DNA from 4 places in the Erwinia sp. L03-1 genome. Region 4 is predicted to be linked to each of the others. Evidence: predicted binding sites of a transcription regulator. Region 4 holds the regulator's gene; each other region holds the start of a gene.

Region 1 (8,076 bases), 2.0 Mb from region 4:
CCCGCATACCGGGCAGGCGGCGAAAGCGGCCGCCGCGGTGGCCGCACTCTGCACCCGACATCAGGTGGAGCTGGTGGCGATTGGCAACGGCACCGCCTCACGTGAAACCGAACGCTTCTTTATCGACGTCCAGAAGCAATTCCCCCAGGTTCAGGCGCAGAAGGTGATCGTCAGCGAAGCGGGCGCATCCGTCTATTCCGCCTCCGAGCTGGCTGCGCTGGAGTTCCCGGATCTGGACGTCTCGATCCGCGGGGCCGTCTCCATCGCGCGCCGCCTGCAGGATCCTCTCGCTGAACTGGTGAAGATCGACCCGAAATCGATCGGCGTGGGCCAATATCAACACGACGTCAGCCAGAGCCAGCTGGCGAAAAAGCTGGATGCGGTCGTGGAAGACTGCGTAAACGGCGTCGGCGTGGATCTGAATACCGCCTCGGTGCCGCTGCTGACCCGCGTGGCCGGGCTGAGCAAAATGATGGCACAGAATATCGTCAGCTGGCGTGATGAGAATGGTCGCTTTCAGGACCGCCAGCAGCTGCTGAAGGTGAGCCGTCTGGGGCCAAAAGCCTTTGAACAGTGCGCTGGCTTTCTGCGCATCAGCCAGGGTAAAAACCCGCTGGATGCCTCAACGGTTCACCCGGAGGCTTACCCGGTCGTGCAGCGCATTCTGGCCGCCACCGAACAGTCGCTGGATGTGCTGATGGGTAATCCGACGGCGCTGCGCACCCTGCGCGCGGTGGACTTTACCGATGAGCGGTTCGGCGTGCCGACCGTCAGCGATATTATCCGGGAACTGGAAAAACCCGGCCGCGACCCCCGTCCGGAGTTTAAGACGGCGCAGTTCGCTGAGGGCGTGGATACCATGAACGACCTGCAGCCGGGTATGGTGCTGGAAGGGGCGGTTACCAACGTGACTAACTTCGGTGCCTTTGTCGATATCGGCGTTCATCAGGACGGGCTGGTACATATCTCCTCCCTCTCCGATAAGTTTGTCGACGATCCGCATAAGGTGGTGAAAGCGGGGGATATCGTTAAGGTCAAGGTGATGGAGGTTGACCTGCAGCGCAAGCGCATCGCGCTGACCATGCGTCTGGACGAACAGCCGGGTGAAGCCGCTTCACCGCGCCGCAGTCCGGCCAGCAACAACCGTGATGCAGGCCGTCCGACGGCGAAATCCCGTCCGCGTCCGGCACAGCCCGCCGGCAATAGCGCTATGGGCGATGCGCTGGCGGCAGCGTTCGGCAAAAAATAACGGCATTACCCCAGGGCGGATCGCCGTATCCGCCCTTCCCACTCCCCTGAAAATTGTTTTGCGTCAATACCGACGAGAATAATTCTCATTATAATTACCCCCCTCAATTATCACGATGCGGCAATTTTCCGCGCCACGGGGTAAAAATATGCCTGTTGTACCCTTGCAGCACTACAAAATCGTTAGTTTCTCGCCCACCATCAATACCGCGTTTCGCCAGAAGCTGCTGTCACACGGCCTGCTGCCCGGCGCGACCTTCCAGGTAAAGCGCGTAGCGCCCTTTGGCGACCCGGTGCAAATCGAAACGCGCCGCGTCAGCCTGATGCTGCGTAAAAAAGATCTGGCGTTTCTTCGCCTTGAATCCCTGAACTGAGGCGGAGGTAAGGATGAAAACGTATACCATCGGGCTGATTGGCAACCCTAACGCCGGTAAAACCACGCTGTTTAACCAGCTCACCGGCGCGCGGCAGCGGGTCGGGAACTGGGCTGGGGTAACGGTTGAACGCAAGGAAGGCACCTTTACCACCGCTCAGCACAAGGTGCGGCTGATTGACCTGCCCGGCACCTATTCCCTGACGACGGTATCGGAACAGGCCTCGCCTGACGAGCAGATCGCCTGTCGCTATATGCTGAGCGGCGAAGCTGACCTGGTCATCAACGTCGTGGATGCCAGCAATCTTGAGCGCAATCTGTACCTTACCCTCCAGCTTCAGGAACTGGGGGTACCCTGCATCGTTGCGCTGAATATGCTGGATATTGCTGAAAATCAGCATATCGCGCCTGACGTTGCCGCGCTGGAAAAACAGCTCGGCTGCCCGGTGATCCCGATGGTGTCGAACCGGGGAACGGGCATCGACAGGCTGAAAAAAGCCATTGACGACGCTCATCGCTCCATCGGTAACGTTAACATCCCCTACCCCGCGGATGTCGAGGCTCGCGTCCGGCAGCTGTGCGACGCCATGCCGGAAAACCTTCCCCCGGTACAGCAGCGCTGGCTGGCGCTCCAGGCGCTGGAAGGGGATGTCTACAGCCTGGCCCGGGTGGCAACACCCGCAGGATCGCCTGATGCACTTAATCTGGACGATGCCCCGCTAAAGATTGTCTCTGCCCGCTATCAGGCCATTGAGGCCGTTTACCGCACCGTAACGGATACGCACCTGGCTACGCCGGACCGCCTCTCTGCCCGCCTCGACAGCCTGGTGCTTAATCGCTGGCTTGGACTGCCCATATTTCTGCTGATGATGTACCTGATGTTCTTTCTGGCCATTAATCTCGGCGGGGCGCTACAGCCGCTATTTGAGATTGGCTCGGCGGCGATTTTTATTCATGGCATACAGTGGATCGGCGCAGTGCTGCATTTCCCGCTGCCGCTGACCCTGTTCCTGGCACAGGGCATTGGCGGTGGCATCAATACCGTGATGCCGCTGGTGCCGCAAATCGGCCTGATGTACCTGTTCCTGTCCCTGATGGAAGATTCCGGCTATATGGCCAGAGCCGCTTTTGTCATGGATCGACTGATGCAGGCGATAGGATTACCGGGTAAATCCTTCGTGCCGCTGATTGTCGGTTTTGGCTGTAATGTCCCGTCGGTCATGGGCGCCCGTACGCTGGATGCCCCGCGTGAGCGCCTGCTGACCATCCTGATGGCGCCCTTTATGTCCTGTGGCGCGCGGCTGGCTATCTTCGCGGTATTCGCTTCCGCCTTTTTTGGTCAGCGGGGATCGCTGGTGGTTTTCAGCCTTTATCTGCTGGGCATTGCCGTGGCCATCCTCACCGGGCTGCTGTTAAAGCATACGCTTCTGCGCGGCGAGGCCACGCCCTTCGTGATGGAGCTGCCCACCTGGCACGTTCCGCACCTGAAAACTCTGCTATTACAAACCTGGCAGCGGCTGAAAAGCTTTGTGCTGCGGGCCGGGAAAGTGATTGTTCTGGTCTGCGTGGTGATAGGCGGCCTGAACAGCTTCTCGTTCAGCGGACAGCCGGTATCCACGATTAATGACTCCGCGCTGGCCAGCGTCAGCCGCCATCTGACACCGCTGCTGTCCCCGATGGGCATACATGATGATAACTGGCAGGCAACGGTTGGCCTGGTCACCGGCGCAATGGCAAAAGAGGTGGTAGTGGGTACGCTGAATACGCTCTATACCGCACAGGCGCTGCATGAGGAGCCGTTTGATGTCGCCAGTTTCAGCCTGACCGGGGAGCTGGCGACGGCGGTCCAGGAAACCTGGGATGGGGTAAAAGAGGCGTTCAGCCTTAGCGTGCTGTCTAATCCCGTCGAGGCCAGCAAGGGCGACGGCGAGATGGCCGGCGGGGCGATGGGTGTGATGCACAGCAAATTTGCCAACGATGCCGCCGCCTATAGCTACCTGATTTTCGTGCTGCTGTACGTGCCCTGCGTATCGGTGATGGGCGCGATTGCCCGTGAAAGCAGCGGCCGCTGGATGCTGTTCTCAATATTCTGGGGGCTGAACCTGGCCTGGTGCCTGGCAACGCTGTTTTATCAGGTGGCGACCTTTAGTGACCATCCTCAGTACAGCACCCTCGTGCTGCTGGCGGTATGTGCCTTTAATGTCGTGCTGTGGCTGGTGCTGCGGAGTATCACGCTCCCTGCATCGCCGCTGGCGGTCAGGCCCGTTGCTGAAAAGGGCTGCCCCGGCTGCCCCCGTAACGGCAGCTGCCACTGATTTAGCGGCCTCATGCCCTTGTCGGCCGCTTCGTTGCAGTTGCGGTTTTGCTTCCAGGGTCTACAGTGAAAGTTAACGTAGCTGTCCAAAAATGCGGTGGCGCACTGTATAAAAATGGAAATTATCAACAGCCTGCTCGATAAAATCTATGACCATGCCTTTCCCGCCGCCTGTCGGGAAAGGCTGACAGAAAGCATTCAACATACCCGCAGCGCCATCAACCACCCGCGCAAGGCACACTGGGATGAAAAAGATGTGGTGCTGATCACCTATGCCGATCAGTTTCGTGAAAGTGACGCCCCCACTCTGCAAACCTTCTGCCGTTTTTATCAGCGCTATCTTCACGCCAGCTTTAACCTGGTTCACCTGCTGCCATTTTTTCCCTGGTCATCCGACGATGGTTTTTCGGTAATGGATTATCATCAGGTCAGCCCGGCCTGTGGCGAATGGTCAGACGTCGCCGCGCTGCATCAGCGCGTCCGGCTGATGTTTGATTTCGTGTGCAACCACATGTCAGCGCACAGCGCCTGGTTCAAACACTACCTGGCAATGGATCCCGGCTGGGATGATTTCTTTATCAGCATGCCCCCGGCGACCGACCTCAGCAGCGTCACCCGGCCGAGAACCTCCCCTCTGCTCACCCCTTTTACGCTGGCCGATGGCAGCACGCGGTTTATCTGGACGACTTTTAGCGCGGACCAGATTGACCTTAACTTCGCCAATCCCAGGGTGCTGGTGATGATGGTGGAGGTGCTGCTGGACTATCTGGCAAAGGGGGCAGACTATGTCCGGCTGGATGCAGTGGGCTATATGTGGAAAACCCCCGGTACCGCCTGCATTCATCTGGAAAAAACCCATCTGCTGGTTAAATTATTTCGCGCTATCGCCGGTGAGGTCGCACCCGGTACGGTGATTGTGACGGAAACCAATGTGCCGCACCGGGACAATATCAGCTATTTTGGCAACGGGCAGGACGAGGCGCAGATGGTGTATCAGTTTTCGCTGCCGCCGCTGGTACTGCATGCCATCCATTACGGTTCGTCCCGCGCGCTGAAGCAGTGGGCAAGCTCGCTGCCAGCGGGCGACGGCAGGACCACCTATTTCAATTTTTTGGCTTCCCATGATGGCATCGGTCTGAATCCACTGAGGGGGCTTTTACCTGAGACGGAAATAGTGTCGCTGGTGCGAGATCTGGCGATGGAAGGCGCGCTGATTTCTTATAAAAATAACCCTGACGGCACCGCCAGTCCCTATGAAATTAACGTCACCTATATGGACGCGCTAAACAGTAAGGAGGAGAGTGACGATATTCGCCTGCAACGCTTTATGCTGGCGCATGCGCTACTGCTGGCTTTCCCTGGCGTTCCCGCGATATATATTCAGAGTATTCTCGGCTCGCGGAATGATATGGCGGGGGTTAAGGCGGCGGGGCATAACCGGGCGGTTAACCGCGAGAAATATGCGCTCCACGACATTGAAGCGGCGCTCGCCAATAAGCAAACGCTGCGCCATCGGGTTTATTACGCACTCAGCGGACTGATTCAGCTGCGGATCCGCCAGCCTGCCTTTCATCCTGATAATCCGATGACGGTACTGCCGAGCGATAATGCCCTGTTTATTTTCCGCAGGCAGGCAGTTGAGGGGGGGGAGGATCTGCTTTGTGTTTACAATCTCAGCAGTCGGGAAATAACCTGGTCACCGCCGGAGAGCGGGCGCTACCGTGATATTTATCACAATGTCATTATAGAGAGCGAGGCTGAACTGACGCTGGCCCCCTGGCACTGGCTGTGGCTGAAAAGCTGCCCACAACGGGCCTGAGGGAAGTCGGGCGGGGGTAGACCCCGCCCGCTATATTATTTATAAACGTCTGCAACGGCGCTGAATTTACCGTGCTCACGACCGGCGATAATCAGATAGTATTTACCGCCTTTCTCATCAGCCAGTTTGGATAACGCATGTTTGGCATCCATCGGTGATGTCGTTTCCGCCGTCGTATTGACCGTGCCGATTTTTTCCAGCTTCATGCTTTTCACTTCTTCTTTGGTGACTTCTTTTGCCGCAAAGGCACCGAAAGAAACAGAACCCATCACTAAAGCAATCGCAACAGTTTTAATCATTTTCATCAAAGATACTCCAGTTAATATTGTTGTAAGGAATAAGCAGCCGCTTGATGATCAGACAGGGAGGAAACCCGGGCCCGCTCCCTGGACAGCTCAGAGGTAAAAAGTAAGCGCCTCTGCTCACCTCACTGATTATCACCGGAAATGAATAAATTGCCAGTTTTGTAAGCGAAAATTAATGGGGGATTTCAAAGGCGAATTCCTTAAGTCGCTCGCAAAAAACGTCCGGGTGGGAAATAAAGGGCGCGTGTGCCGCTTTTTCAATAATAACCGACCGGCTGCCGGGCCAGGCTTTATCCAGCACTGGCGCTATCCGGCGCGGGACCAGGCCATCAAGGGCGCCATAAATACGCAGCAGCGGCACGCTGAGCGTCAACATTTCCTGGCGCAGATCGAGGGTGCGCAGCGTTTCCAGCCCGCCATTCAATACCTCAACCGACGGGGATGGCAGGGCCAGTACCACGCTCTTTAACAGGCGCGCATCCTGACGGGCCGATGCCGTACCCAGCGTTTGCAGGGCAAGGAACCGCTCAACGGTGCGCTGAAAATTTTCGCTCAGCTGGTGCTGAAAGCCGCTTAGCGTTTCAGGCCTGATACCAGGCCACTCCTCTTCGGCGGTGAAACAGGGGGATGACGCCACGCTAACCAGTCCGGCTACGCGCCCGGGGTGCAGCAGCGCCATTTGGCTGGCGACCAGGCCACCCAGTGACCAGCCCAGCCATATCGCCCGCGCAGGAGCCTGCGGCAACAGAGTTTCAACCATCTCCTCAACGCGCATCGGTGGAAAGGCCTGGCTGCGACCGTAGCCCGGAAGATCGACCAGATGCAGACGAAAATGAGGGCTGAGCCGTGCAATGAGATGCTGCCATACGCCCGCATTCAGCCCCCACCCGTGCAGCATCACAAGATCGCGATCGCCGTCGCCGATAGTCTGCCAGTAAAGCTGAGTCATCCGTTAATATCCTGTTTTTGCCATGGAGGCCGCTATGCTATCAATCCCTGCCCTCTGCTGGCTATGCCAGATGCCGTTAGCCATCGCCCATCATGGCTGCTGTAGCCTGTGCCTGCGCCACCTGCCCCGTCTGCCCCCCTGCTGCCCACGCTGCGGATTGCCCGCTCTGCATGAGAGAACCCCCTGTGGTCGCTGCCTGGTCCGCCCCCCGGCCTGGAGCAGGATCGTTGCGGTTTGCGACTGGCAGCCGCCCATTAAGGCGCTGGTTAAGCGCCTGAAGTTTTACCGCGTCACCGCGCTTTCGCTGATGCTGGCCAGGATGCTGCTGCTCGCCTGGCTCGCCGCCCGCCGTCAGCACGGGCTGCGTAGACCTGATGTGATGATAACGGTACCGTTACAGAAGAATCGGGCCTGGCAGCGGGGCTTCAATCAGATGGATGACATCGCCCGCTACCTGGCCCACTGCTGCGGCTGCCGCTATCTCCCCGCAGCTCTTAAACGCACCCGTAAGGCAAAAATCCAGCACCGCTTAACTGCATCTGCACGGCGGCGTAATTTACGCGGTGCATTCAGGGTTGAAATTGACGTCAGGGAGCGGCATATCACTCTGCTGGACGATGTGGTCACCACGGGCAGTACCGCTCAGGAAATTAGCCGCATACTGCTGGCCGCCGGTGCGGCGAGCGTAGAGATATGGTGCCTGTGCCGAACCTTGTAGAGCGTCGGCGATGGGCGTATTATAACCAACTAAATTAGTCAACTATTGAGCAATCGCCATGATCCGAATTACTGATTCTGCGCAAGAGCACTTTGCAAAACTGCTTTCGAAACAGGAAGAGGGCACCCAGATCCGCGTATTCGTTATTAATCCGGGTACGCCGACCGCGGAATGTGGCGTCTCTTACTGTCCACCCGATGCCATTGAAGCCACCGATACTGAACTTAAGTTCGACAAGCTTTCGGCCTTTGTTGACGAACTGAGCGCACCGTACCTGGACGACGCTGAAATCGACTTCGTTACCGATAATCTGGGTTCTCAGCTTACGCTTAAGGCCCCCAATGCCAAGA
Region 2 (8,076 bases), 2.3 Mb from region 4:
ATGCCCGCACAATCTCGTGTAGTACACCCATTTCATATCCCAGTGAATACGTTAGTTGGTCAATTGTACGCGTTATTCGGCTCGTTAACCTTGATCGATGCCCATTGCTCTCTGTCGTTTGGTTTTTATTTACTTATTCATCCTGCTCAGGCTTCAAGACGGGCAAAGCCAGCGGCCAGATCGGCAATCAAATCGTCTGCGTTTTCCAGGCCGATATGCACTCTCACCAGCGTTCCGCTAAAATCCACGCCCTTCGCCGGACGTATTGCCTCCAGCTCCTCAGGCTGGTTAGCGAGGATTAGCGACTCATAGCCTCCCCATGAGTAGGCCATACTGAAATGCTCAAAGTGATCCAGATAGTGGGCAAGCTGCGCATCGCTCAGGCGTTCTTTCAGCACAAAGGAGAACAGGCCGCTGCTGCCGGTAAAGTCACGCTTCCAGAATGCGTGTCCCCGACATTCAGGCAGCGCCGGGTGATTCACCACCGCCACTTCAGGACGCGCCGCCAGCCACTGTGCGATGTGGATAGCGCTCTCCTGATGCTGGCGCAGACGCACGGCGAGCGTACGCAGGCCGCGACTTGCCATGTAGGCGGTATCCGCGTCCACCATCTGCCCCATCAGATAGGAGTTCTCACGCAGCTGGGGCCAGCAGCGTTCATTTGCTACCGCGGTGCCGATCATGGCATCTGAATGGCCGATCAGGTATTTGGTACCGGCCTGGATAGAGATATCAATGCCAAAGGCCAGCGCCGGAAAGAGGATCCCTGCGGCCCAGGTATTGTCGATCATGATGACGGCGTCCGGCGCCACACGGCGCACCGCCGAGACAATGGCAGGAATATCCTGAACTTCCATGGTGATGGAGGCCGGGGATTCCAGGAAGACCACTTTGGTGTTGGGCTGGACTAACTCTGCAATCTCATCGCCAATATTGTGATCGAACCACTGGGTTGAGACATTCATTTTACTGAGAATTTTGCTGCAAAAATCCTGAGTGGGCTCATACACCGATCCCGCCATCAGCACATTGTCACCAGCGGCAACAAAAGCGAGGATGGCATTAGCGACGGCCGCCGCTCCACAGGGATAAAGCGCACAGCCCGCGCCGCCTTCCAGTTCGGTCATGGCGTCCTGAAGAGAGAAGTGGGTGAGCGTGCCGCGACGACCATAGAAAAGATCACGGTCTGCGCGCCCTGCCGCGGCGCGTTTTTTCTCTGCCACGCTGTCGAATACCAGTGATGACGCCCGTTGAATCACGCTGTTAACGGCGCCCTGGGTATAGCGTTTGCTGCGGCCAGCGGCGATCAGCGTGGTTTCGATTTTTTTTCTGCTCATCAATTGCCCAGTCTGAGAAAGGTTGATTTCTAACGTTAACACGGCGCGCCTGATGACGAAATTGAGCAATGCGCTGTATGACAAAGTTTCAGTCTGAAGCCAGAAAAGCGCTGATAAATGCGGGAATAAAGCGGGTAGATGTAAATACTAATGATAACCACTATCAATTCAGCATTGATTTGGTATGATCCTGACTGGTTTTTTGCTTTTAGTTGATTTCCGTTGGAGAGACAGCGTGACGAATGATTTGATGCAGACGGATCTTTCCGTGTGGGGCATGTACCATCATGCAGACATCGTGGTTAAAGTGGTAATGATCGGACTGCTGCTGGCATCGGTCGTCACCTGGGCAATATTTTTCAGCAAAAGCGCAGAACTGAGTTCCGCAAAGCGTCGTCTGAAGCGTGAGCAGCAGTCACTGGCTGAGGCGCGCTCGCTACCCGAGGCCTCGAAGACCTGCGCAACCTTTAATGCGGCCAGCCTGACGGCGCTGCTGCTGAAAGAAGCGGAAGATGAGCTACAGCTTTCGCAGGGCTCTGACGACAATGATGGTATCAAAGAGCGCACCGCCTTCCGACTGGAGCGCCGCGTCGCATTCTTCAGCCGCCATGCAGGCCGGGGTAACGGATTCCTGGCGACGGTAGGCTCAATTGCCCCCTTTGTCGGCCTGTTCGGCACCGTGTGGGGAATCATGAACAGCTTTATCGGCATTGCACAGACGCAGACCACCAATCTGGCGGTCGTCGCGCCGGGTATCGCGGAAGCGCTGCTGGCCACCGCCGTGGGTTTGATTGCGGCAATCCCGGCCGTGGTCATCTATAACGTTTTTGCCCGCATGATCGCTAATTACAAGGCATCAATGGGCGACGTTGCGGCGCAGATCCTGCTGCTGCAAAGCCGCGATCTGGATCTGGCGGCCAGCAATGATTCACCGCGCCACGCCGCCGCTCACAAACTGCGGGTGGGCTAAGTACGATGGCGATGCGATTGAATGAAGATCACGAAAGCAACGGCGAAATGCATGAGATTAACGTCACGCCGTTTATCGACGTGATGCTGGTGCTGCTGATCATCTTTATGGTCGCCGCGCCGCTGGCGACAGTTGACGTCCGCGTTAACCTGCCTGCTTCTACCAGTACGCCGCAGCCACGTCCCGATAAGCCCGTTTATCTTTCGATTAAGGCCGATAGGCAGTTGTTTATTGGCAATAATGCGGTGACAGACGAGACGCTGGTTAATGCCCTGAACGATCAGACGGCGGGTAATAAAGAAACCACCATTTTCTTCCAGGCCGATAAGTCGGTGGATTATGCCACGCTGATGGGGGTTATGGATAAGCTGCGTCAGGCGGGTTATTTGAAGATTGGCCTGATGGGTATGGAAACCACCGCGAAGTAGCTGACTGGACTGGTCGCGAGCGGGCGTTAAAGGAGTAGGGACTATTGCCCGGTGTCAGGTATTTCGGCATCCTGTTGCCAGGTTGCCAGGTTGCCAGGTTGCCAGGTTGCCAGGTTGCCAGGTTGCCAGGTTAGGTTGTAATACCTGCGACGCCGGTGGACAATCCCAGCGTTTGCCGGGCGTCCTCACGCCACGCTCTGCGTGGTGCCTTTGGCTCCGACGCCAGGCCGGACGGCCCGGTCGCGAGCGGGCGTCCCTGCCCGCCGCTCCCTGAGAGCAGCATCCCTGCTGCTCTCGCCTGGCCCTCCGTCTTCGCCGCAGCGCTGCGGATTGCCCGACAATCGCAGGGATTGTCCACCTCTCAGGCGCCTGAATTGCTTTTAGTGAAACCGCCTTTAACCCACAGCCAGCACAATACAATAAGCAGACGGGTGGGGCCTGGTGACAGGCATTCCGATACCCTGCCTGTTGGCAGGCCGGTCGTACAGGCTGTAATACCTGCAATCCCGGTGGACAATCCCAGCGTTTGCCGGGCGTCCTCACGCCACGCTCCGCGTGGTGCCTTTGGCTCCGACTCCGGGCCGGACGGCCCGGTCGCGAGCGGGCGTCCCTGCCCGCCGCTCCCTGAGTGCAGCATCCCTGCTGCCCTCGCCTGGCCCTCCGTCTTCGCCGCAGCGCTGCGGATTGCCCGTCAACCGCAGGGATTGTCCACCTCTCAGGCTTTTGAGTTGCTTTTACCCGCAGTCAGCACAATACAATAAGCAGGCGGGTGGGGCCCGGTGACAGGCATTCCGCAGCGCTGAGTGCAGTAAGGAAGACCCGGATGGGCCAGCAGGGATGCTGGCACAAGGGCATGCCGGGACAGGGATGTCCCGTCATGCCCGGTCCGAAAGGTCGACGAGCGGAGCGAAGGGACCGCGCCACGCGCGGCGCGAGGACCGCCAGGCACCGGGCCCCACCCGTAGGCGACACCTCCAGCTTTTGTAGCACCGGGCCCCACCCGTAGGCGACACCTCCAGCTTTTGTAGCACCGGGCCCCACCCGTAGGCGACACCCCAGGCTTTTGTAGCGCCGGGCCCCACCCGTAGGCGACATCCCAGGCTTTTGTAGCGCCGGGCCCCCCCCCCAGGCGACACCCCAGGCTTTTGTAGCGCCGGGCCCCCCCCCAGGCGACACCTCCAGCTCTTGTAGCGCCGCGCACCATATGCAGACACCACCAGGCATCATGCCCCATTCACTGCCCGAACTTAAACCTGAGCCAGCGGAGCCGCCGTATTCTTAATCTGATACTGACGGACCAGACGCTTAATAATCATGGTGCCAAGCAGGCCACAAACGGCGGCAATGGTTAGCCAGACGCCGGGCATCGCCTTATCGCCTGTCGAGTGAATCAGATAACTGCAGATTGCCGGGGTGAAGCCGCCGAACAGCGCGGTAGCGAGACTGTAAGCCAGTGAAAAGCCCGTGGCACGCACCTCGGCGGGCATAATCTCCGCCAGATACACCACCATTGCGCCGTTATAGCTGGCATAAAGAAAGGAGAGCCACAGCTCGGCTTCCAGCAGATGCGCAAACGTTGGTGACCCCACCAGCCAGTGCAGAACCGGCCAGGCAGTGGCGATCATCAGCACGCTAAACAGAATCAGCAGCGGGCGGCGGCCATAACGGTCGGAAACCGAGCCCATAATGGGCAGCCATATCAGGTTAGACAGCCCTACGCACAGCGTGACAAAAAAGCTCTGTTTATCGCTCATCATCAGCACCGTTTTGCCAAACGTCGGCGTAAAAGCGGTGATCATATAAAACATCACCGTGGTGGTCACCACCATCAACATCCCCGCCAGCACCAGCGGCCAGTTACTGGCTACCGACCTGACAATCTGCTTCATCGAAGGGTGTACCTTGCGCTGGCTGAACTCCTCGGTTTCCTCCAGCATACGGCGGATCCAAAACAAAAACGGCACGATCATACAGCCAATCACAAACGGAATACGCCAGCCCCAGTCGGTGACCTGATCCTTTTCCAGTAAATGATTCAGTCCCAGCCCAAGCAGTGCGGCAAATATAACTGCCACCTGCTGGCTGCCCGACTGCCAGCTGACAAAGAAACCCTTGCGCTTAGGAGGAGCCATCTCAGCCAGATACACCGAAACGCCGCCCAGCTCCACGCCAGCCGAGAAGCCCTGTAGCAGACGCCCCAGCAAAATCAGAATCGGCGCGGCGACGCCCAGCGTATTGTATCCCGGCACTACGGCGATGGTCAGCGTTCCCAGCGCCATCAGTCCCAGTGTGACCAGCAGCCCTTTACGGCGTCCGTGATGGTCGATAAATGAGCCAAGAATGATGGCACCGAGCGGACGCATCAGGAAGCCAGCGCCAAAGGTCATTAGCGTCAGCATCAGGGAAGCAAAGGGGTTATCACCGGGGAAGAAGGTTTTGGCAATGGCGGTCGCGTAGTAGCCGAACACCATAAAATCATACATCTCCAGAAAATTACCGCTGGTTACGGTGAAAATAGTTCTGGCATGGCTTCGCGGTTTTTTTGCGGGTGGGGAGAAAACAGTCATACAGCATCCTTTAGTTTTTCCCCCCTTTTAGCCTGTCAGTAAATATTTTAATGTGATCGATATCACTGTTAAAGCTTAACTATCGTATTACATGGGTAACAAATAGTTAACACAATGCTGGAGGTATAGCGGCCTGTGAAACGCGCGATGGCTCACTTCTGCTGGTTCTCCCTGACGCAAGATTCATCAAGGCCCGATAGTTACGAGGGCTAATTTCGCCACATTGACCGTACTTTCCATTGAGAGATCCACTATCACGTGACATTGGCCGTACTTTCCAGTGAGAGAGCCACCACCACGTTTCACCTGGCGCGCGTTAAAATGAGAGATCCACGACCACGCTGTCGCTGTAGCTGCCTGCTACGGGTGTGGTTTGGTTAGTTAAAATCTGTGCGGTGTAATTAAAGGTGCGGGTTAGCCCATCAACACTGATGCTATTCGCCGCCGTACTGGCAACGCGCTCGCTGCCAACAGGCCCCCAGCGCAGGGTGCTGGTATTTTGATAAATCTCATAGGCGAGCTGGTTGCTGCCGCTGGTCATATAGCGCTGGCTCCCCACTGCATGGCTACCGTTGCTCAGTCCCACCGTATAGGTGCTGTCTTTAGTACAGATGACATTAATCGACTGGGCGACTTTACTGAAGCTGCTGACCAGCGGTGCACTGCCAAAGCTGATGTTGGGGGCGGTGATAGTGGTGCAATCGTTAGTGATAGTCATACTGGCGGTAATGGGCACCGTGCCGGAGCTGGTTATCTGACTGCCCAACAAACACAGCCCCAGTGCGCCAAGCCCGGTACAGACGTTGTAGCTGACCAGCATATTCATGACGCCCGTATAGCTCCCGGCGGCCACCACCTGACCCGGCACGGTGCGCATATACACCGGAATGGTAAAGTTTTGCCCGCCCAGCAGACCCACCAGATTCACTAACTGAGAAGAGCTGAAGCTCACGGTGGTTCCGCCAATGGTCATCTCATTGCCGCAGGCGGAATCGCTACACAGCTGGACGGGAATGCTATCGCTGCCGCTACTGCTGGTCTTAAGTGCGCCACGTGTACCGCTGGTAAAGGTCGCGCTTGCCACCTGTATTTTGACGTAATCCGTTGAAAGCAGCGAAAGAATACTGCCCGATCCGCAGTTGACGTTCACGCTGGCCGAGGTGGCACTGGCGGTGGTATTCACCGCAAAAGAACTGACGCTGCCAAACGAGGCGGTCGACGAGGGTAAGGTGCAGGCCGCCCATCCCGGGAGGGAGCATGCCATCAGCAGCAAGAACAGAACGGCTGAGATTTTTTTCATCATGGTGCTCCTGGCGCATCGGCGGAGAGAGTGCAGGTTAGCGGTCCATAGGTCCTGAGGGATACAGGCCGTCCGCCGGGAACCTTCAATACTGACTCGCAGTGTCGCCCGTCCGGCGTTTCGGCCCTGAACGGGTTTTCGGGCTGGAGATTTTCCATCCAGGCAATGCCGTCCCAGCCTACGTATTCCGTGGCCTGACCCTGGCGGATAAGCTGGGTTGACACGGGAAGAGGTTGCCCGTCCTGATCGAGCAGGATAACGCTGGCGGCGCGCAGCGGGACGATGGGGAAATGCAGCAGATAACCGCTCTGACGCTTAACCGCGAAGCGCTGCTCGACCGCTGAGGTCGTCATATCCACCGGCAGGTCGAGCGTATTGATCGCATATTTCGCCGGATACCACGAGCTGACTCTCGGCACCAGCAGGTAACCCTTGCTATTCGTCTTACCCATTAACTGATTCTCATAGTCTACTTCGACTTCGGGATAATCGGTTTTTACCAGTACAAAGGCATCATTCACCTCATTGGCGGCAAACAGGCTGCCATCCATAAACACCAGTGACCCGGTGATATCTCCAAACTGGGTGCTGTAATCGCTGTCACCGTAGAACCCTGCTGAGGTCTGAATCAGGTCATTACGCCAGCTAACACTGCCCTGGGTGAAGTCGCTGCCGCTACTCTCGCGTGCCCAGGAGGCATCATAGGAAAAGCCCCCTTCGGTGGGCATGGCGCGTGAGACGCCCAGATGCTGTGCCGTGCCGCCAAAACGGTCGCGCTCCAGGCCGATGCTGGCATTTCCCCGTTCGCTGAAGGGGATCACCAGTGAAACGGCACCGGACCATACGTCCTGCTGCTGGTCATGGGTGGCGGAGAGGTAAAGGCTACTGTTACCCCAGATATCCTTACTCCAGGAGAGGTTCAACAGCTGGGTTTTGTTGCCGTTGCCGCTGGTAATATCAATAAAAGCCGCGCCCAGGCTGCCGTACTGGTTCAGCGACAGGCTGACATTATACTGGGCGCTGCGGCGGCTAAGCGTATATTCCGTTCTGGTCGCCCCACTGCTGCGATCGCCATACAGCGCCAGATTGCTGAAGTCAGCGGTGCGAATAATATGCTGAGTGCCGATGCTAAAGCGGCTGTTATTGTACTGATAGCCCCAGCTGTACTGGTCACCGCTCTCACCGTCCATCTGGCTGCGGGTCACCGCGCTATTCACTACGCCGAGCGAGCCGATGCGCAACTGCCCGCCCGCGCCGGCCAGCGCCAGGGACTCTGCGGCCTCGGCGTGGCTCTCCAGCGTCAGCCAGTCGTTCAGACCATATCGCCACGAGCCGCTGGCAGCGCCCGCGCCATAGTCTGCGTTTTTGACCCCGTAGTTTTCGCGCAGCGCACCGGCAGAGAAGGAGAAGTCCGACAGGCCGGGCTTCAGCAGATTGCTGGAGACGTAGAAAGGCATTGTCGTGGTGATGCGAC
Region 3 (8,076 bases), 1.7 Mb from region 4:
TCCAGACCGTCAGCTGCGGCGCGTTCTTTGTGCGTGATAAGCAGCACCTGAGTCACGTTACGCACCATGCGGATTACCTCAACCCGCTTAGCGCGCAGCAGGAAGGCACACCCAACCTGGTCAATAAAAGTATCCAGACCACCCGCCGTTTTGACGCACTAAAAATGTGGCTGACGCTGCGCATTATGGGGCCATCGGCGCTGGGTGAGGCTTTTGATCGCATTCTGACCCTGACGCAACAAGCGCATCAGCTGCTGAGCGCCCATCCCTGCGTGGAGGTTCTTCATGCGCCAGAACTGACTACCCAGGTTTTTCGCTACGTACCCCGTCCCGGCATGGGCGACGCACAGCTTGATGAGATCAATGCCAGCATCCGTAAGGCGCTGTTCCGCTCCGGCAATGCGGTGATCGCCGGCACCCGGGTTGAGGGTCGTCAGTATCTGAAAATTACGCTTTTAAATCCCACCACCACGGCGGCTGACATTGAAGATGTCATTGCGCTGATTGTGCATTATGGCCGTGAGCGGGCGCGGGACGCTGCGCTGAATGCGGCTAACCAGTGAGAACTCCGTTATGAATAACACTCTCTATGATTTTATCGGCATTGGTATTGGTCCCTTTAACCTTGGTCTGGCCTGTCTGAGCGAGCCGGTTGAGGGGCTGAGCGGCGTCTTCCTCGATCAGAATCCCGGCTTTGACTGGCACACCGGTATGATGCTGGAGAGTGCCCATTTGCAGACGCCGTTTATGGCCGATCTGGTGACGCTCGCCGATCCCACCAGTCCTTACAGCCTGCTTAACTACATGAAGCAGAAAGGGAAATTATACTCCTTTTACATTCGTGAAGACTTTTTCCTGATGCGTAAAGAGTACAATCAGTACTGTCAGTGGGCCTGCTCTCAGCTGAGTAACCTGCGCTGGAATACGCGTGTGGATTACGTGAGCTACGATGATGCACGGCAATGCTATCGCGTGCGTACCCTTGATACGGTTAGCGGTAAACAGCAGGAATGGCTGGCGCGTCACCTGATACTGGGCACCGGCCCCAGCGCGTGGATGCCGGAGTGTAGCCGCCCGCACCGCGACCGCTTCACTCACTCAAGCGACTACCTCAGAAATAAAGAACAGCTCCAGAAAAAGCGTTCGATCACCGTATTGGGCAGCGGGCAGAGCGCGGCTGAAATCTATTACGATCTGCTAACGGAAATCGACCGCTTTGGCTATCAGCTGAACTGGATTACCCGTGCGCCACGCTTCTATCCGCTGGAATACACCAAACTGACGCTGGAAATGACCTCGCCGGAGTGGATTGACTACTTCCACAGCCTGTCACCAGCAAAACGGGACGAGCTCAACGCGCGCCATAAAAACCTTTATAAAGGCATTAACAGCAGCCTGATCAACGACATCTACGACCTGATGTACGTTAAACAGCTTGATGGCAGGCTGGACGTTAATCTCTTTACCCATTCCGAGCTAACCGATATGCGCTGGCTGCCGGAGGGCGAATTCGAGCTTTCGCTGCATCAGCAGGAGCAGGATTGCGCCTTTACCCGCCGTAGCGAAGGGGTCGTCATGGCCACGGGCTACCAGTATCGCCCGCCGATGTTTATTGAGGGGATAGCCCAGCGCCTGCGCTGGGATGAGAAAGGCCGCTACGACGTCCAGCGTAATTACAGCATCGATAACCATAATCAGGTCTTCGTGCAGAACGCCGAGCTGCATACGCACGGCTTTGTCACCCCGGATTTGGGGATGGCCTGCTACCGTAATTCCGTCTTACTGCGCGAGCTGACCGGGCGGGAAATCTATCCCATCGAACGGCAGATTGCTTTTCAGACCTTCCCGGCACAATCGGAACGTTGATATGTCTCAGAGCCCACTTTTCAGTACCGCCCGTCCGGCGGGTCATTTTACGCTCCGGCCGCTGCGCGCCGAAGATGCTTCACGCATTCACGACTGGGTCACCCGCGACTATGCCCGCTTTTGGGGGATGCAACACGACAGCCTTGAACAGGTCGCGGCCTTTTATCAGCGGCTGACGGCTACCCATCCGCACGCCGCGCTCATTGGCTGCTGCGATGAGGAGCCGGTGTTCCTGATGGAGTTTTACCGTGCCAGCGAGGACGAGGTCGGCAAGTTCTACTCTGCACAGCCCGATGATTACGGGATGCATATCCTGATTGCGCCCGCCAGCAGGCCGGTTAAGCAGTTCAGCTGGCAGGTTTTCACCGTGGTGATGGACTACATGTTCAGCCAGCCCGGGGTAGGCCGCGTGGTCGTCGAGCCGGACGTACGCAATAACAAAATTCATCCACTCAACAAGCGCGCGGGTTTTCGCTACCAGCACACCATTGATATGGGCCACAAAACCGCCTGGCTGGCCTTCTGCCAGCGTGAAGATTATCAACATGCCTTAATGAGGGAATCGCTGAATATGAATACCATCACGCCGTTACTGACCGGAACCCATCTGTCAGGTGACAACTGGGCGCAGGCTAACCGTCTGCTTATCCGCAAAGCGATTGCCGAATTTGCCCATGAAAAAATCGTGACGCCAGTCGAAGCCAGCGAGGGGCGTTACGTGCTCGCCGTGCCGGGTGGCGAAGCGCAATACCTGTTCAAAGCACACCGCCTGGCGCTGGATCACTGGGAAATTGAGGCGGATTCGCTGATCAAACAGGAGAACGGCCATCCTCTGACGCTGGATGCCCTGCAGTTCATTGTCGAATTCAATGAGCAGATAAACATTCCGCAGGCGCTACTGGCGACCTACATGGAAGAGATCAGCAGCACGCTGTGCAGCAGCGTCTACAAGTTGCAGAAGAACAACCCGGACAGCCAGGCGCTGGTCAAAGCGGATTTTCAGGCCGTTGAGGCCGCCATGACCGAAGGCCATCCCTGTTTTGTTGCTAACAATGGTCGCATTGGCTTTGATGCTCGCGACTACCTGGCGTTCGCGCCGGAAGCCGCCACGCCAGTTAACCTCGTCTGGGTTGCCGTGCATCTGCGCAACGCGCACTTTTCCAGCATCAGCACGCTGGAATACGAGCAGCTCATGCGCGACGAGCTGGGGGAGTCAACCCTGGACCATTTCAACGCGCTGCTGACGGAGAAAGCGCTGCCGGTCGATGACTATATTTTTATGCCGGTTCACCCCTGGCAGTGGCAGAACAAACTGCTGACCGTCTTTGCTGCGGATATTGCCAGTCATGATATTGTTTACCTCGGCACCGGCGATGACCAGTACCAGGCTCAGCAATCCATTCGCACCTTCTTTAACCGCAGTCAGCCCACTAAACGCTATGTGAAAACCGCGTTATCGGTGCTCAATATGGGCTTTATGCGCGGCCTGTCGCCTTACTATATGGCTACCACGCCGGCGATCAATGAATGGCTGGAAGCACTGGTGGCGAAGGATGCGTGGCTACAGCGCTGTGACTTCCGCATACTGCGCGAGGTCGCGGCCGTGGGTTACCACAATCGCTACTACGAAAGCGCCATTAAGGGTGACTCGGCCTATAAGAAAATGTTCGCAGCCCTGTGGCGGGACAACCCGGTCGCCGATCTGCAACCGGGCCAGCGGCTGATGACCATGGCCTCCTTCCTGCACGTTGATCAACACCAGCAGCCGCTGCTGCCCGCGCTGATCGCCGATTCCGGTCTGTCAGCAGAACGCTGGGTGGCGCGCTATCTGACCTGCTACCTCAGCCCGCTGCTGCACTGCTTCTATCAGTATGATCTGGTCTTTATGCCTCACGGGGAAAACCTGATCCTGCTGCTGGAAAATAACGTCCCCGTTAGCGCCTATATGAAGGATATCGGTGAAGAGATCGCCGTCATGAACCCGGATGCGGTACTGCCTGAGAAGGTCCAGCGCCTGGCGGTGGACGTGCCGGAAAACCTCAAGCTGCTGTCGATATTTACTGACGTTTTCGACTGCATTTTCCGCTTTATCAGCGCCGTCCTGCACCAGTCCGGCACGCTGTCGGAAGAGAAGTTCTGGCAGGCCGTTGCCGACTGCGTGAAAGAGTATCAGCAGGCGCATCCGCAGTTTGCCAGTAAGTTTGCCCGTTATGACCTGTTCGCCCCGGCCTTCACCCGCTCCTGCCTGAACCGCCTGCAGCTGGCGAACAATCAGCAGATGATTAACCTGACCGACCCGGCGGAAAACCTGAAGTTTGCCGGGACGCTGGATAACCCGATTGCCCGCTGGCGCTAACCTGCCGTTCAAAAGCGTGCACGGCGTAGCCGGGCAGGCAATAACGTGGCGGGGTATTACGCCCCGCTGTGCAGATATTTTCCTCTGCCCGCTAAAAAAGTGGTGTATGTTGGCGCGGTCGCTTCGGCGGCCGCGTTTTTATCATTCTGTTTTGGGGAAGGAACCGCAATGTCTCTTTTTACACCCGTGTCGCGCCTGACCCGCCGACATTTGATTTTTCCACTGTCGCTGGTGCTGTTCGAGTTTGCCACCTATATCGCGCACGACATGATCCAGCCTGGTATGCTGCTGGTCACCAGCGAGTTTCACGTCGGGCCGGAATGGGTCTCCGCTTCGCTGACGGCCTACCTGATTGGCGGTATTGTTCTCCAGTGGCTGCTCGGGCCGCTTTCTGACAGGTTGGGCCGCCGTCCGGTGCTGCTCTCCGGGGTCGCCTTTTTCATGCTCACCTGCATGGCAACCCACTGGGTACAAAGCATCGAGCAGTTTGTTCTGCTGCGCTTTCTGCAGGGGATAAGCCTCTGTTTTATCGGGGCGGTGGGCTACGCCACCATTCAGGAGGCATTCGACGAATCGCTCAGCGTGAAGATCATGGCGCTGATGGCCAACGTGGCGCTGCTGGCACCCCTGGCAGGCCCGCTGGCCGGGGCGGCGTTTCTCTCGTTCAGCGACTGGCGCACCATGTTCTGGCTATTCGGCGGCGTGACCGCCGTGGCGCTGATAGGTCTGTGGCGAACCATGCCTGAAACGTCGGGCGACAGAAATACCTCGCTGTCGGTCAAATCGCTCGCAGCAGGTTATTACGCGCTGCTGAAGAACCGCCAGGTGATGGGCGGTTCGCTGGCGATTGGCCTGGTGACCATTCCCTGCCTCGCCTGGGTCGCGCTGTCGCCGGTTATCCTGATGCATGACGAAGGGCTAAGCCGGATGGATTACGCGCTGCTCCAGCTGCCGGTCTTCGTGGCGATGATCGCCGGTAACCTGACGCTGGGTCGCCTCGCCAGCCGCCTCCCCATTGAGCAGCCGCTGCGGCTGGGGGCCTGGCCGATCCTTGCTGGCCTGGCAATCGCGGCCATCAGCACCGCCATCAATACGCACAGCTATTTGTGGCTGACCGCCGGACTGAGCCTCTACGGCTTTGGCACCGGGCTGGTTAATGCCGGGCTTTACCGGCTGACGCTGTTTTCCAGCAGCGCCGGAAAAGGCAGCGTGGCGGCGATGTTAGGGATGGCGAGCATCGTGGTCTTTGCGCTGGGGATTGAGGCTGCTAAAGCGGCTTACTTCAGCGGAGGCAGCGCGTGGTTCAGCCTGTTTAATCTGGTCTGCGGCCTGCTCTGGCTCTGGCTGGTACGGGCATTTCTGCGCGAGCGCCAGCGCCGCAGCCTGGCTATGCCGGTGACGTAACAATTTTGCCCATGCTGAAAAGCTGGCCCTGGACGCAGGGATCATCCGTGCGGGCGATGATTACCGCGCCTTTCATACGGCGGCGTCGGCGGTGGAATGGTGCCTGACACCGAGATGAGGTTATATCTGTAAAAGGGAAAGCATTTATATCCCTACACTTTCAATGAGAAAAGATAAGAAAAATCAACGCTTGAAAAGCTGAATAGGAAAGATAATAATTCTCATTGAGATTACACATATTCTTACATCTCTATAACGCGCGTCTTTCTACTTCACTCCTGCGAGACGGGAGCGATAAGCCTACTTATTTAAGGGATTGATAATGAGAATGCCTTTTATCCTGAAGCGTTCCGTTCTGCTCTGTTCTGTCGCACTTTGCACACCCGCTCTCACCTGGGCCGCCGATACCCTGGTCGTTACCGCAGAGCCTGTAGAAACGGCTACTTCTCCGACCGAAGGCTATACGGCGAAAACCAGCAGCGGCGCCACCAAAACCGATCGCCCACTGATAACTACCGGCCAGTCTGTGTCCGTGGTGACCCGCCAGCAGATGGAAGATCAGGGCGCGATGGACGTCAACCAGGCGCTGAACTATACCGCCGGGGCCTTCACCAACTTCGCAGGGGCGGCCACGCGCTACGATACGGTTTCGCTGCGCGGCTTCCACGGCGGCGACGTGGACAACATCTTCCTGGATGGCCTGCGCCTGATGAGCGATCCCGGCAGCTACAACGTGCTACAGGTCGATCCCTGGTTCCTTGAGCGTATCGACGTCATCAAAGGTCCTTCCTCCGCACTCTACGGTCAGACCGTGCCGGGCGGGCTGGTGATGGAAACCTCTAAGCGCCCGCAGTTCTCCCCGCAGGGCCATTTCCGCCTGTTCACCGGCACCAACAGCACTAACGGCGCGGCCTTTGATTACACCGACGCGATTAACGATCAGTGGGCGTTTCGCCTGACGGGTATCACCCGCAACAGCGATACCCAGTATGACCATACCCGCGAAGAGAAATATGCTATCTCCCCGTCTCTGCTGTGGCAGCCGGATGAAGATACCTCACTGCTGCTGCGCGCCTATCTGCAAAAAGACCCCTCCGGCGGCTATCACAGCGCGGTGCCGGGTGACGGCAGCATCACCGAACATAATGGCCGTAAGCTGAGTACCGGCTTCTATGACGGCGACAGTTCGCTGGATCAGTTCAAGCGCAATGAGCAAATCTACAGCGCCGAATTCGCGCATCGCTTTAACGATACCTGGGCATTCCGCTCGAATGCCAGCTACTCGCACTCAAACGTCGATCTCGATCAGGTGTATCAGATTGGCTGGGACACCGCCAATCCTGACCTGCTGAATCGCTACTACTCCGGCTCCCGTTCCTCGCTGGACGCCTTTGCCATCGACAACCAGCTGGAAGCAGATTTTGCCACCGGCGAGGTTGACCACAAGGTGGTGCTGGGCGCTGAATATCATCAGTATAAAAATGATCTGAGCGACGCCAGCGGCTATGCCAGCCAGCTGAATGCCGTTACCGGTCAGGCTGTGGGCCTTAACCCGGACTACACCTTCAGCAAGTCGCAGCGCCGCTACTACCAGACCGGGGTCTATCTGCAGGATGAGATGGTGTGGGATAAGTGGCATCTGGACCTGTCCGGCCGCTACGATCGCATCGTCTCGCAGACGGAAAACTATGCTTACGACAGCAAATACCGTCGTCAGGATGACCATATTGGCGGTCGCGCGGCCCTGCTCTATGCCTTCGATAACGGCATTTCGCCTTACGCCAGCTACAGCCAGGCCATTACGCCGCAGTCCCTCTCTGGTCGGGACGGTAACCTGCTCAAGCCAACGACCTCTGAGCAGTATGAGGCCGGTGTGAAGTATCAGCCGGTGGGTACTTCCGATCTCTACTCCATCGCCGTTTATGATTTAACGCAGAAGGATGTCGGCAACCGCGTGGTGGTAGGCTCCTACTATGATCCGGCAGGAAAAGTGCATTCACAGGGGCTGGAGCTGGAAGCACACAACCAGCTCACGCCGCGCCTGAGCACCCTTGCCAGCTATACGGTGAACCACGTGCGCTATAAGGACTCGGTGGACGGCAACGACGGACATACCCCTTACGTGACGCCAAACTCCATGGCGTCGGCCTGGGCTAAATACCAGTTTGACTATGGACTGAGCGTCGGTGCGGGCGTGCGCTATATCGGCAAGCAGTGGGCGGATAACGAAAATACCACGCGGCTGCCCTCCGTCACGCTGTTTGACGCATCAGTGCGTGCCGATCTGGGCGCCTGGAACAGCAGCCTGAAAGGTGCCTTTGTGCAGGTTAATGCCAATAACCTGACCGATCGTGACTACGTCTCGGCCTGTTACGGTACCGGTTACTGCTACTGGGGCGCTGAGCGGACTATTATGGCGACCGTCGGCTACGACTTCTGATGCGACGTCG
Region 4 (8,076 bases):
TACGACAACCACTCCTCGCTGCCCAGCTTTAGTGGGGGATACGGCAATATCTTCCAGGATGAGCAGGACGTGAAATTTATCGTCATCGCACCATTCACTATTTTTTAACCATTCCGCAGGCGGGGCAGAGGCCCCGTCCGAAAACCACGGAGGTGTGAAATGAATAAAATATTACTGCTCATCGCCAGTGTGCTGGCGTTAGTCGCCTGCTCGTCAGGCCCTGCGTCGCGCCCTGAGCGTATACCGGCGCTGGACTATCAGCATTGCCTTGATGCAGAGCAGATGGGCGGCGGCGATGAGGTTCAGGATCGCTGTGGCAGGCTGTCTGAAGAGATTGAACAAAAAAACCAGAAGGAACAGGTGAAATAATGAAAATGTACAAAAGTGCGATTGCGGCGGCGCTGATATCGGCGCTCGGCAGCACGGGTGCGCTGGCGGATCAGCAGCTGGTCGACAGGATCAGTCAGTTTGGCGTTAAGTATAAGGTGACCGATAACCATGCTGCCTGGAATGGCGTGGACTGCGCCGCGCTGGGCGCTGACTGGGCTTCCTGCAACCGGGCCACCCTCACCTTAACCAACCCGGGCGAGGCGCTTAACAGTAAAGACTGGGCCATTTACATGTCCAACGTGCATAAAACGCTTAAGGTCGATAGCGATCAGTTTCGCATGGTGCACGTCGTCGGCGACCTGACCCGGCTTGAGCCGACGGATAAATTCACCGGCTTTGCCGCCGGAGCATCGGTGGATATTCCGATTATCAATGAGTACTGGCAGTTGTTTATCACCGACGTAATGCCACGCTGGTATGTTACCTCCAGCAACGCCAGCCCAAAAATCATCGCCATAACGGATACGGAAGAGCTGTCCCGCTTCGTTGAACCCTTTGGCGATCAATGGCGACGTACGCCGGATGACAAAAACGTGCTGATGAACGCGGCCAGCCGCTTTGCTAAAAACAGCGATGTGGCCACGCTCCCGGCGCAAACTCTGCGTGGGCAGATTGTACCTACGCCGATGAGCGTGGAGATCTACAGTGGGGACGCCGACCTGTCATCAGGCGTAAGGTTCGATTTCACCACGTTATCGGCCGATCAGGCCGATGCTCTGCGTCAGCGTTTCAGTTTACTGGGCGTTCAGGAACGGGCTAACGGCTATACCATCAAGACCCGGATTGCTGCCAGCGCGCTGGGGAAACAGCAGTCCATCCCGGGCGGCTATCAGCTAACCATTGGCGAAACCCAGGCAGAGGTGACCGGCTTCGATCAGCGCGGCGTGATGAATGGCGTACAGTCGATACTTTCACTCATCCCCGCTGACGGCCTCAAAATTGCGACGCTGAAAGCAGCCGATGCACCGCGTTTCCCTTATCGTGGGGTATTCCTCGATGTTGCCCGTAATTTTCATAGCAAAGAGGCAATTTTACGGCTGCTGGATCAGATGGCGGCCTGGAAGCTGAACGTCTTTCACTTCCATCTTTCTGACGATGAAGCCTGGCGCATTGAGATCCCCGGTTTGCCAGAGCTGACCGATGTAGGAAGTAAACGCTGCCACGATCTCACCGAGAAAACCTGCCTGCTGCCACAGCTGGGATCGGGGCCTTTCAGCAATAATAACGGCTCGGGGCATTTCAGCCGCCAGGACTATATTGATATCGTCAAATACGCAGGGGCCCGGGGTATTGAGGTGATCCCGGAAATTGATATGCCTGCGCATGCCCGGGCGGCGGTGGTGTCGATGGAGGCACGCTATGCCCGCCTGATGGCCGGGGGGAAACAGGCCGACGCCGAGGCATACCGGCTGGTGGATCCCACCGACGACTCCAATACCACCTCCGTCCAGCTTTACGATCGTACCAGCTATCTCAATCCCTGCCTGACATCCTCGCTGCGCTTTACCGACAAGGTGATTAGTGAAATCCAGGCGATGCATCTGGCGGCGGGACAGCCAATGAAGGCCTGGCATTTTGGCGGTGATGAAGCGAAAAATATTCGTCTTGGCGCAGGCTATACCGATAAGACGAAGCCCGAAGAAGGTAAAGGCAGGCTGGATATGCGCCAGGAAGATAAACCCTGGGCAAAATCTTCCGTCTGTCAGGCGATGATCAAAGCGGGAAAAATAGCTGACCTTGATCACCTTCCGAGCTATTTTGCGCGGGAAGTTAGCAAGCAGGTCGATGCGCACGGCATCGAGAAAATGCAGGCGTGGCAGGATGGCCTGAAGGATGCTGAAAATGCGGGTGCCTTCGCCACGAAGCGCGTGGCGGTGAATTTCTGGGATACGCTTTACTGGGGAGGGTATGACAGCGCTAACGACTGGGCCAACAAGGGCTACGAGGTGATCGTCTCCAACCCGGACTACGTCTATCTCGATTTCCCCAACGAAGTTAATCCGCTTGAGCGGGGCTACTATTGGGGAACCCGTTTCAGCGACGAGCGCAAAATGTTTAGCTTTGTGCCGGATAACCTGCCGCAGAACGCAGAAATGTCGTTTGATCGCGATGGTAAAACATTTACGGCAAAATCCGACAAGCCCTGGCCTGGCGCCACCGGACTCTCTGCCCAGCTGTGGAGCGAGACGGTACGCACTGACGGACAGATGGAATATATGATGTTTCCGCGTCTGCTGGCCGTGGCCGAGCGAGCATGGCACCGCGCGGGCTGGGAGCAGGATTACCAGCCAGGAAAAGCCTTTACCCGGGGCGAGACGCATTTTGTCGATAGTAAGGCTCAGTTGAAAGAGTGGCAGCGTTTTGCCAACCTGCTGGGTCAACGCGAGCTGTCGAAGCTGGATCGTCGGGGAATTGAGTACCGCATCCCGGTACCGGGCGCGCGTATTATTGGCGGAATGCTGGAGGCGAATATCGCGCTGCCTGGCATCGCCATTGAGTACAGCGTTGATGCAGGCAGAAGCTGGCAGCGCTATGAGGCCACGGCTAAACCGCAAGTTGAGGAGGAGGGTAACGTCCTGGTGCGCGCGGTCAGCGCCGACGGCAAGCGCTACAGCAGGGTGGAGGAAGTCTGAAAAAAGCGTAAAAAAAAGCCGGTGATGATCACCGGTTTTTTATGTTGGGCAACGCGGAAGATTATTTGTCGTGAAGCGTTTCGTCTTCACGGCAGTCACCTGTGGTGCAGTGGCCGTAAAGATAAAGACTGTGGTTGCTGAGTTTAATACCGTGGCGGGTAGCGATATCACGCTGACGTGTCTCGATAGACTCATCGCTGAATTCAATCACTTTTCCGCAGTCCAGACAGATCAGGTGATCGTGATGCTGCTGCTGGGTCAGTTCGAATACGGACTTGCCGCCTTCAAAGTTATGACGCGTTACAATCCCTGCATCATCAAACTGGTTGAGTACGCGGTAGACCGTTGCCAGCCCAATCTCTTCGCCCATATCAATCAGGCGTTTATATAAATCTTCCGCACTGACGTGATGGCTCTCTGGTACCTGAAGCACTTCCAGAATTTTCAGTCGGGGAAGCGTGACTTTCAGGCCGGCCTTCTTTAATGCGGTATTGTTGTCAGTCATGCGGATATTGTCCTGTTACTTTGCTAGTCACTAAGTGGCTGAAAAGCCTTAAACATCGGTCGACGCAGAAAGCTAGGTGCGTCTCATTATAGAACTGATACTTCAAAATGGAAACCACGAGTGGGATGCGCACCGCTGTGGGATGTAAAGTTGAGAACCCGATACGTCCAGGAAAGCAAACGCCCAATAAAAACGGGATTAACATTTTGCTCAGCACTCTTATCGCTCGTTGAGCGAGGAACGCTGAATAAGTGAGGTGACCGATGGCGATATTTTACAGATTTGCAGATGAAAATTACAAAGATGTACCTATTACTTCTACAGGTAAAACCACTGGCCCGATATGAGACATCGCCCACATCAGGCCGCTGCACTCAGGCTTCAAGAATCTCTTTCAGCTGCAGCTCGTCAAAAATCTGTTTAACCCATTGTTCGGTACGTTGCTGGGTCAACTCAGGCTGACGGTCTTCGTCAATGGCCAGACCGAGGAAATGGTTGTCATCCGCCAGCCCTTTGGAGGCCTCGAAATGGTAACCCGCCGTTGGCCAGTGCCCGACAATCACCGCGCCCCTGGGCTCAATGATGTCGCGGATGGTGCCCATGGCATCGCAGAAGTACTCGGCATAGTCTTCCTGATCGCCACAGCCAAACAGCGCCACCAGCTTGCCGTTGAAGTCGATCTCTTCCAGGGTCGGAAAGAAGTCGTCCCAGTCGCACTGCGCTTCGCCGTAGTACCAGGTGGGAATACCCAGCAGCAAAATATCAAAGGCTTCAAGATCTTCTTTGCTGCTTTTAGCGATATCGTGAACGTCAGCAACGTCAGTGCCAAGCTGCTTTTGAATCACTTTTGCAAGATTTTCGGTATTGCCCGTATCGCTGCCAAAGAAAATGCCTACGATTGCCATGAGTTTAATAACCTCTTGAAACTTAATGATATGAGATGGCTAACTTAAAAAAGATAACGGCAATGATAGCAGACAGCCACAGGGGGATAAACGAGTAATCCTCCTGCTTTTGTCGCATTGTGCTGTGCCCTCAGCTGTCCCTGACCGCGAAATAACCACCGCTTCAGGGGTTCTGGCTGGCTAACTGCGCCATCACCATCTCTTCAATCAGCTCGCTGCGGCTCATATTACGCTGGTCAGCAAGGTGATTAAGGGCATCAACCGCATCGCTATTGATTTTCAGCTCGACGCGCTTAAGCCCGCGCACTTTATCACGCTTAAGCTGATTGCGTTTGTTGATGCGCAGCTGCTCATCACGCGTCAGCGGATTAGTTTTAGGTCGTCCCGGACGGCGTTCGTCTGCAAAGAGATCGATCGTGGTGCGGTCCGTGTTTTCTTTTGCCATAGAATCGTGGTACTGAAGGCTGGAGTTCTGATGGATTGAGCCATGTTGCCAAAGGGATTTTCACCCGCGACAAAATTTTAGCGCGCCATCATACCCCAGTGAAAGTCGAGACGACAACGATTTAACAATTTGAGGGAGCATTTGTTTCTAACGCGCATAAAAACGGCTAATTGCGCGCAGAACCGCATCAGGTTTCTCTGCATGTACCCAGTGTCCGGCACCGGCAATCACATGTGCGCGTGCCTGGGGGAACTGCGCCAGCAGGGCGTCACGCCACCTGTCGTCAAGGTAGGATGAGCGTTCGCCGCGGATAAAAAGCGCCGGATGCGGCCAGGCGGGGATCGGCTGCCAGTCGATGATCTCTGGGTACCGGGCCTCCAGCGCCCTGACGTTAAAGCGCCAGCTCCCCTCGTGAAAGGACTTCAGCAGAAACTGAATCACCCCTTCTTCCTCTATTGTCTGGCGCATCAGCGCGGCGGCTTCGCTGCGGGTGGTTATTCCCGCTGCCGTCACGGCGTTCAGTGCGGCAAAAATGGCGTCATGATGGCGTTCAGGGTAAGCGACGGGCGCAATATCAATCACCACCAGCTTGCCTGCCCGCTCCGGCGCAGCCGCCGTCAGTGCCATGGCGATTTTTCCGCCCATCGAATGGCCTGCAAGGTCAAAACGCGCAATCCCCAGCTCATCAAGCGTCTCCAGCACGTCCTGCGCCATCGCCGGATAGCTCATCTCATCCGATCGCGGGGAAAGACCATGATTGCGTACGTCAATCTGGACCACCGGACGCGTCTCCTTCAGCTTTCTGGCCAGTACGCCAAGGTTATCCAGGCTGCCAAACAGGCCGTGGATCAGTACGGTGGGTAGATTCGCGGCAGCGGATTGTTCGGTTTGCAAGCGGACATTCAATTTCATAGCAAAGTTCTTACAGTTGAAACGAGGGGTTAGGGTATCATGGATCCACATTTTTCTGCCGAAACGATAAACGGCTTCCAGGCCACCTTTTTGCGGCATAGTCTGACTTTTGCCTGTATTGGGGTCTGGCGCTACACCCTGGCAGGATTTAACTTTATAATCCACATGTTAGAGCTGGTCTGTGAACCGTGCTGCGTAACCGAACCCTGTAACACGGCACCGGGCGGCTCTTATAAGCAATAATCGTACTGGATCATGATGAAAACTATCGAAGTCGACGAAGAGCTGTACCGTTATATCGCCAGCCACACTCAGCATATTGGTGAAAGTGCCTCTGACATTTTACGGCGTATGCTTAAATTCTCAGCCGGTCAGCCGCTGCCAAAGGGCGCAGCAACGCCGCCAGCGATGGCGAAAAGTGCTGCACCTGCGGAAGTACAACCGCGTCCTCAGGATCGCGTCCGTGCCGTACGTGAGCTGCTGCTGTCCGATGAGTATGCCGATCAGAAAAAAGCGGTAAATCGCTTTATGCTGATTCTTTCGACGCTGTACAGTCTTGATCCCAAAGCATTTGCTACAGGCACCGAGTCACTGCTCGGTCGTACGCGCGTCTACTTTGCGGGTAATCAACAAACCCTGGTACAGAACGGCACCCATACCAAGCCGCAGCATATTCCGGGCACGCCGTATTGGGTGATCACCAACACTAACACAGGTCGTAAACGCAGCATGATTGAACATATCATGCAGTCGATGCAGTTCCCGGCGGAGCTGATCGACAAAGTTTGCGGCACCCTCTAACTGATAACCTGATAATCAGGGAGAAGCGCCCATGGCTAATCACCCCCGTGCCGGGCAGCCGGCCCAGCAGAGCGATTTGATTAACGTTGCACAATTGACTTCACAGTATTATGTCCTGCAACCCAACCCGGGCAATGCGGAACATGCGGTGAAATTTGGTACCTCAGGCCATCGCGGCAGTGCAGGGCGTCAGAGCTTTAACGAAACACATATTCTGGCGATTGCGCAGGCGATTGCTGAAGAGCGTACAAAGAATGGTATCACCGGTCCCTGCTACGTAGGGAAAGATACCCACGCGCTGTCTGAACCCGCCATCATTTCCGTACTGGAAGTGCTGGCGGCTAACGGTGTGGACGTTATCGTGCAGCTGGATAATGGTTATACGCCAACCCCTGCAATCTCTAACGCCATTCTTGAGCACAATAAAGCGGGTGGTGCACAGGCAGACGGTATCGTGATTACGCCGTCACACAACCCGCCGGAAGATGGGGGTATCAAATACAATCCACCGAACGGTGGACCGGCCGATACCAACGTTACCAAAGTCGTTGAGGACCGCGCCAACGCGCTGATTCAGGACGGACTGAAAGGCGTGAAGCGTATCGCACTGGATGAAGCATGGGCCAGTGGGCACCTGCAGGAAAAAGACCTTATTCAGCCCTATATCGAAGGTCTGGCACAGATCATTGATATCCCGGCCATTCAGAAAGCAGGCCTGAAAATTGGTGTCGACCCGCTGGGCGGCTCCGGTATCGCTTACTGGCAGCGTATTGCCGAGTTCTACAAGCTGGATCTGACCATCGTGAATGATTCAGTGGATCAGACCTTCCGCTTTATGCATCTCGATAAAGATGGCGTGATCCGCATGGACTGCTCGTCTGAAAGCGCGATGGCGGGCCTGCTGGCGCTACGTGATAAGTTCGATCTGGCGTTTGCCAACGATCCTGATTATGACCGCCACGGCATTGTTACTCCTGCAGGGCTGATGAATCCGAACCATTATCTGGCCGTCGCGATTAATTACCTGTTTCAGCATCGTCCTCAGTGGGGCAGCGATGTGGCCGTCGGCAAAACGCTGGTCTCCAGCGCGATGATCGACCGCGTGGTCAATGATATTGGCCGCAGGCTGGTGGAAGTGCCGGTCGGCTTCAAATGGTTCGTCGACGGACTGTTTGACGGCAGCTTTGGCTTCGGCGGCGAAGAGAGTGCAGGGGCCTCCTTCCTGCGCTTTGACGGTACGCCGTGGTCAACGGATAAAGATGGCATCATCATGTGCCTGCTGGCGGCAGAAATTACCGCGGTAACCGGTAAAAACCCGCAGCAGCATTACGACGAACTGGCACAGCGGTTTGGCGCACCCAGCTACAATCGCCTGCAGGCATCCGCCACGTCGGCGCAAAAAGCGGCGCTGTCGAAGCTTTCTCCTGAAATGGTCAGTGCCGATACGCTGGCCGGTGACCCGATCACCGCCCGCCTGACGGCAGC

What was found. The regulator Fur, encoded in region 4, represses iron uptake genes when iron is present. The targets are predictions, from matches to a motif close to ATAATAATGAGAACNACTATCAA.
Region 1: a site for Fur is predicted at 1,322-1,344, ahead of feoA (ferrous iron transporter A). Genes of this name have one in related genera too.
Region 2: a site for Fur is predicted at 1,482-1,504, ahead of exbB (tol-pal system-associated acyl-CoA thioesterase). Genes of this name have one in related genera too.
Region 3: a site for Fur is predicted at 5,829-5,851, ahead of AC4PCC_RS22160 (TonB-dependent siderophore receptor). Genes of this name have one in related genera too.

What each region holds. Positions count from the first base shown of each region.
Region 1 is NZ_CM178762.1:303,216-311,291, reverse strand. It holds gene AC4PCC_RS01325 (Tex family protein) at 1-1,249, shown strand, start outside; gene feoA (ferrous iron transporter A) at 1,398-1,622, shown strand; partial or broken gene feoB (Fe(2+) transporter permease subunit FeoB) at 1,636-3,817, shown strand; gene AC4PCC_RS01310 (alpha-amylase family glycosyl hydrolase) at 4,051-5,754, shown strand; gene AC4PCC_RS01305 (YdgH/BhsA/McbA family protein) at 5,790-6,059, opposite strand; gene bioH (pimeloyl-ACP methyl ester esterase BioH) at 6,232-7,008, opposite strand; gene gntX (DNA utilization protein GntX) at 7,043-7,726, shown strand; gene nfuA (Fe-S biogenesis protein NfuA) at 7,785-8,076, shown strand, end outside.
Region 2 is NZ_CM178762.1:651,335-659,410, forward strand. It holds gene AC4PCC_RS02995 (DedA family protein) at 1-31, opposite strand, end outside; gene metC (cystathionine beta-lyase) at 147-1,337, opposite strand; gene exbB (tol-pal system-associated acyl-CoA thioesterase) at 1,573-2,307, shown strand; gene exbD (TonB system transport protein ExbD) at 2,313-2,735, shown strand; gene AC4PCC_RS03015 (hypothetical protein) at 2,866-3,093, opposite strand; gene AC4PCC_RS03020 (hypothetical protein) at 3,097-3,372, opposite strand; gene AC4PCC_RS03025 (MFS transporter) at 3,983-5,302, opposite strand; gene AC4PCC_RS03030 (Csu type fimbrial protein) at 5,619-6,605, opposite strand; gene AC4PCC_RS03035 (fimbria/pilus outer membrane usher protein) at 6,602-8,076, opposite strand, start outside.
Region 3 is NZ_CM178762.1:4,832,225-4,840,300, forward strand. It holds gene AC4PCC_RS22140 (pyridoxal phosphate-dependent decarboxylase family protein) at 1-563, shown strand, start outside; gene AC4PCC_RS22145 (lysine N(6)-hydroxylase/L-ornithine N(5)-oxygenase family protein) at 574-1,866, shown strand; gene AC4PCC_RS22150 (GNAT family N-acetyltransferase) at 1,868-4,222, shown strand; gene AC4PCC_RS22155 (MFS transporter) at 4,391-5,626, shown strand; gene AC4PCC_RS22160 (TonB-dependent siderophore receptor) at 5,949-8,066, shown strand.
Region 4 is NZ_CM178762.1:3,163,834-3,171,909, reverse strand. It holds gene chiP (chitoporin ChiP) at 1-108, shown strand, start outside; gene chiQ (ChiQ/YbfN family lipoprotein) at 160-369, shown strand; gene AC4PCC_RS14610 (beta-N-acetylhexosaminidase) at 369-3,023, shown strand; gene fur (ferric iron uptake transcriptional regulator) at 3,085-3,528, opposite strand; gene fldA (flavodoxin FldA) at 3,903-4,433, opposite strand; gene ybfE (LexA regulated protein) at 4,597-4,878, opposite strand; gene ybfF (esterase) at 5,026-5,790, opposite strand; gene seqA (replication initiation negative regulator SeqA) at 6,049-6,591, shown strand; gene pgm (phosphoglucomutase (alpha-D-glucose-1,6-bisphosphate-dependent)) at 6,623-8,076, shown strand, end outside.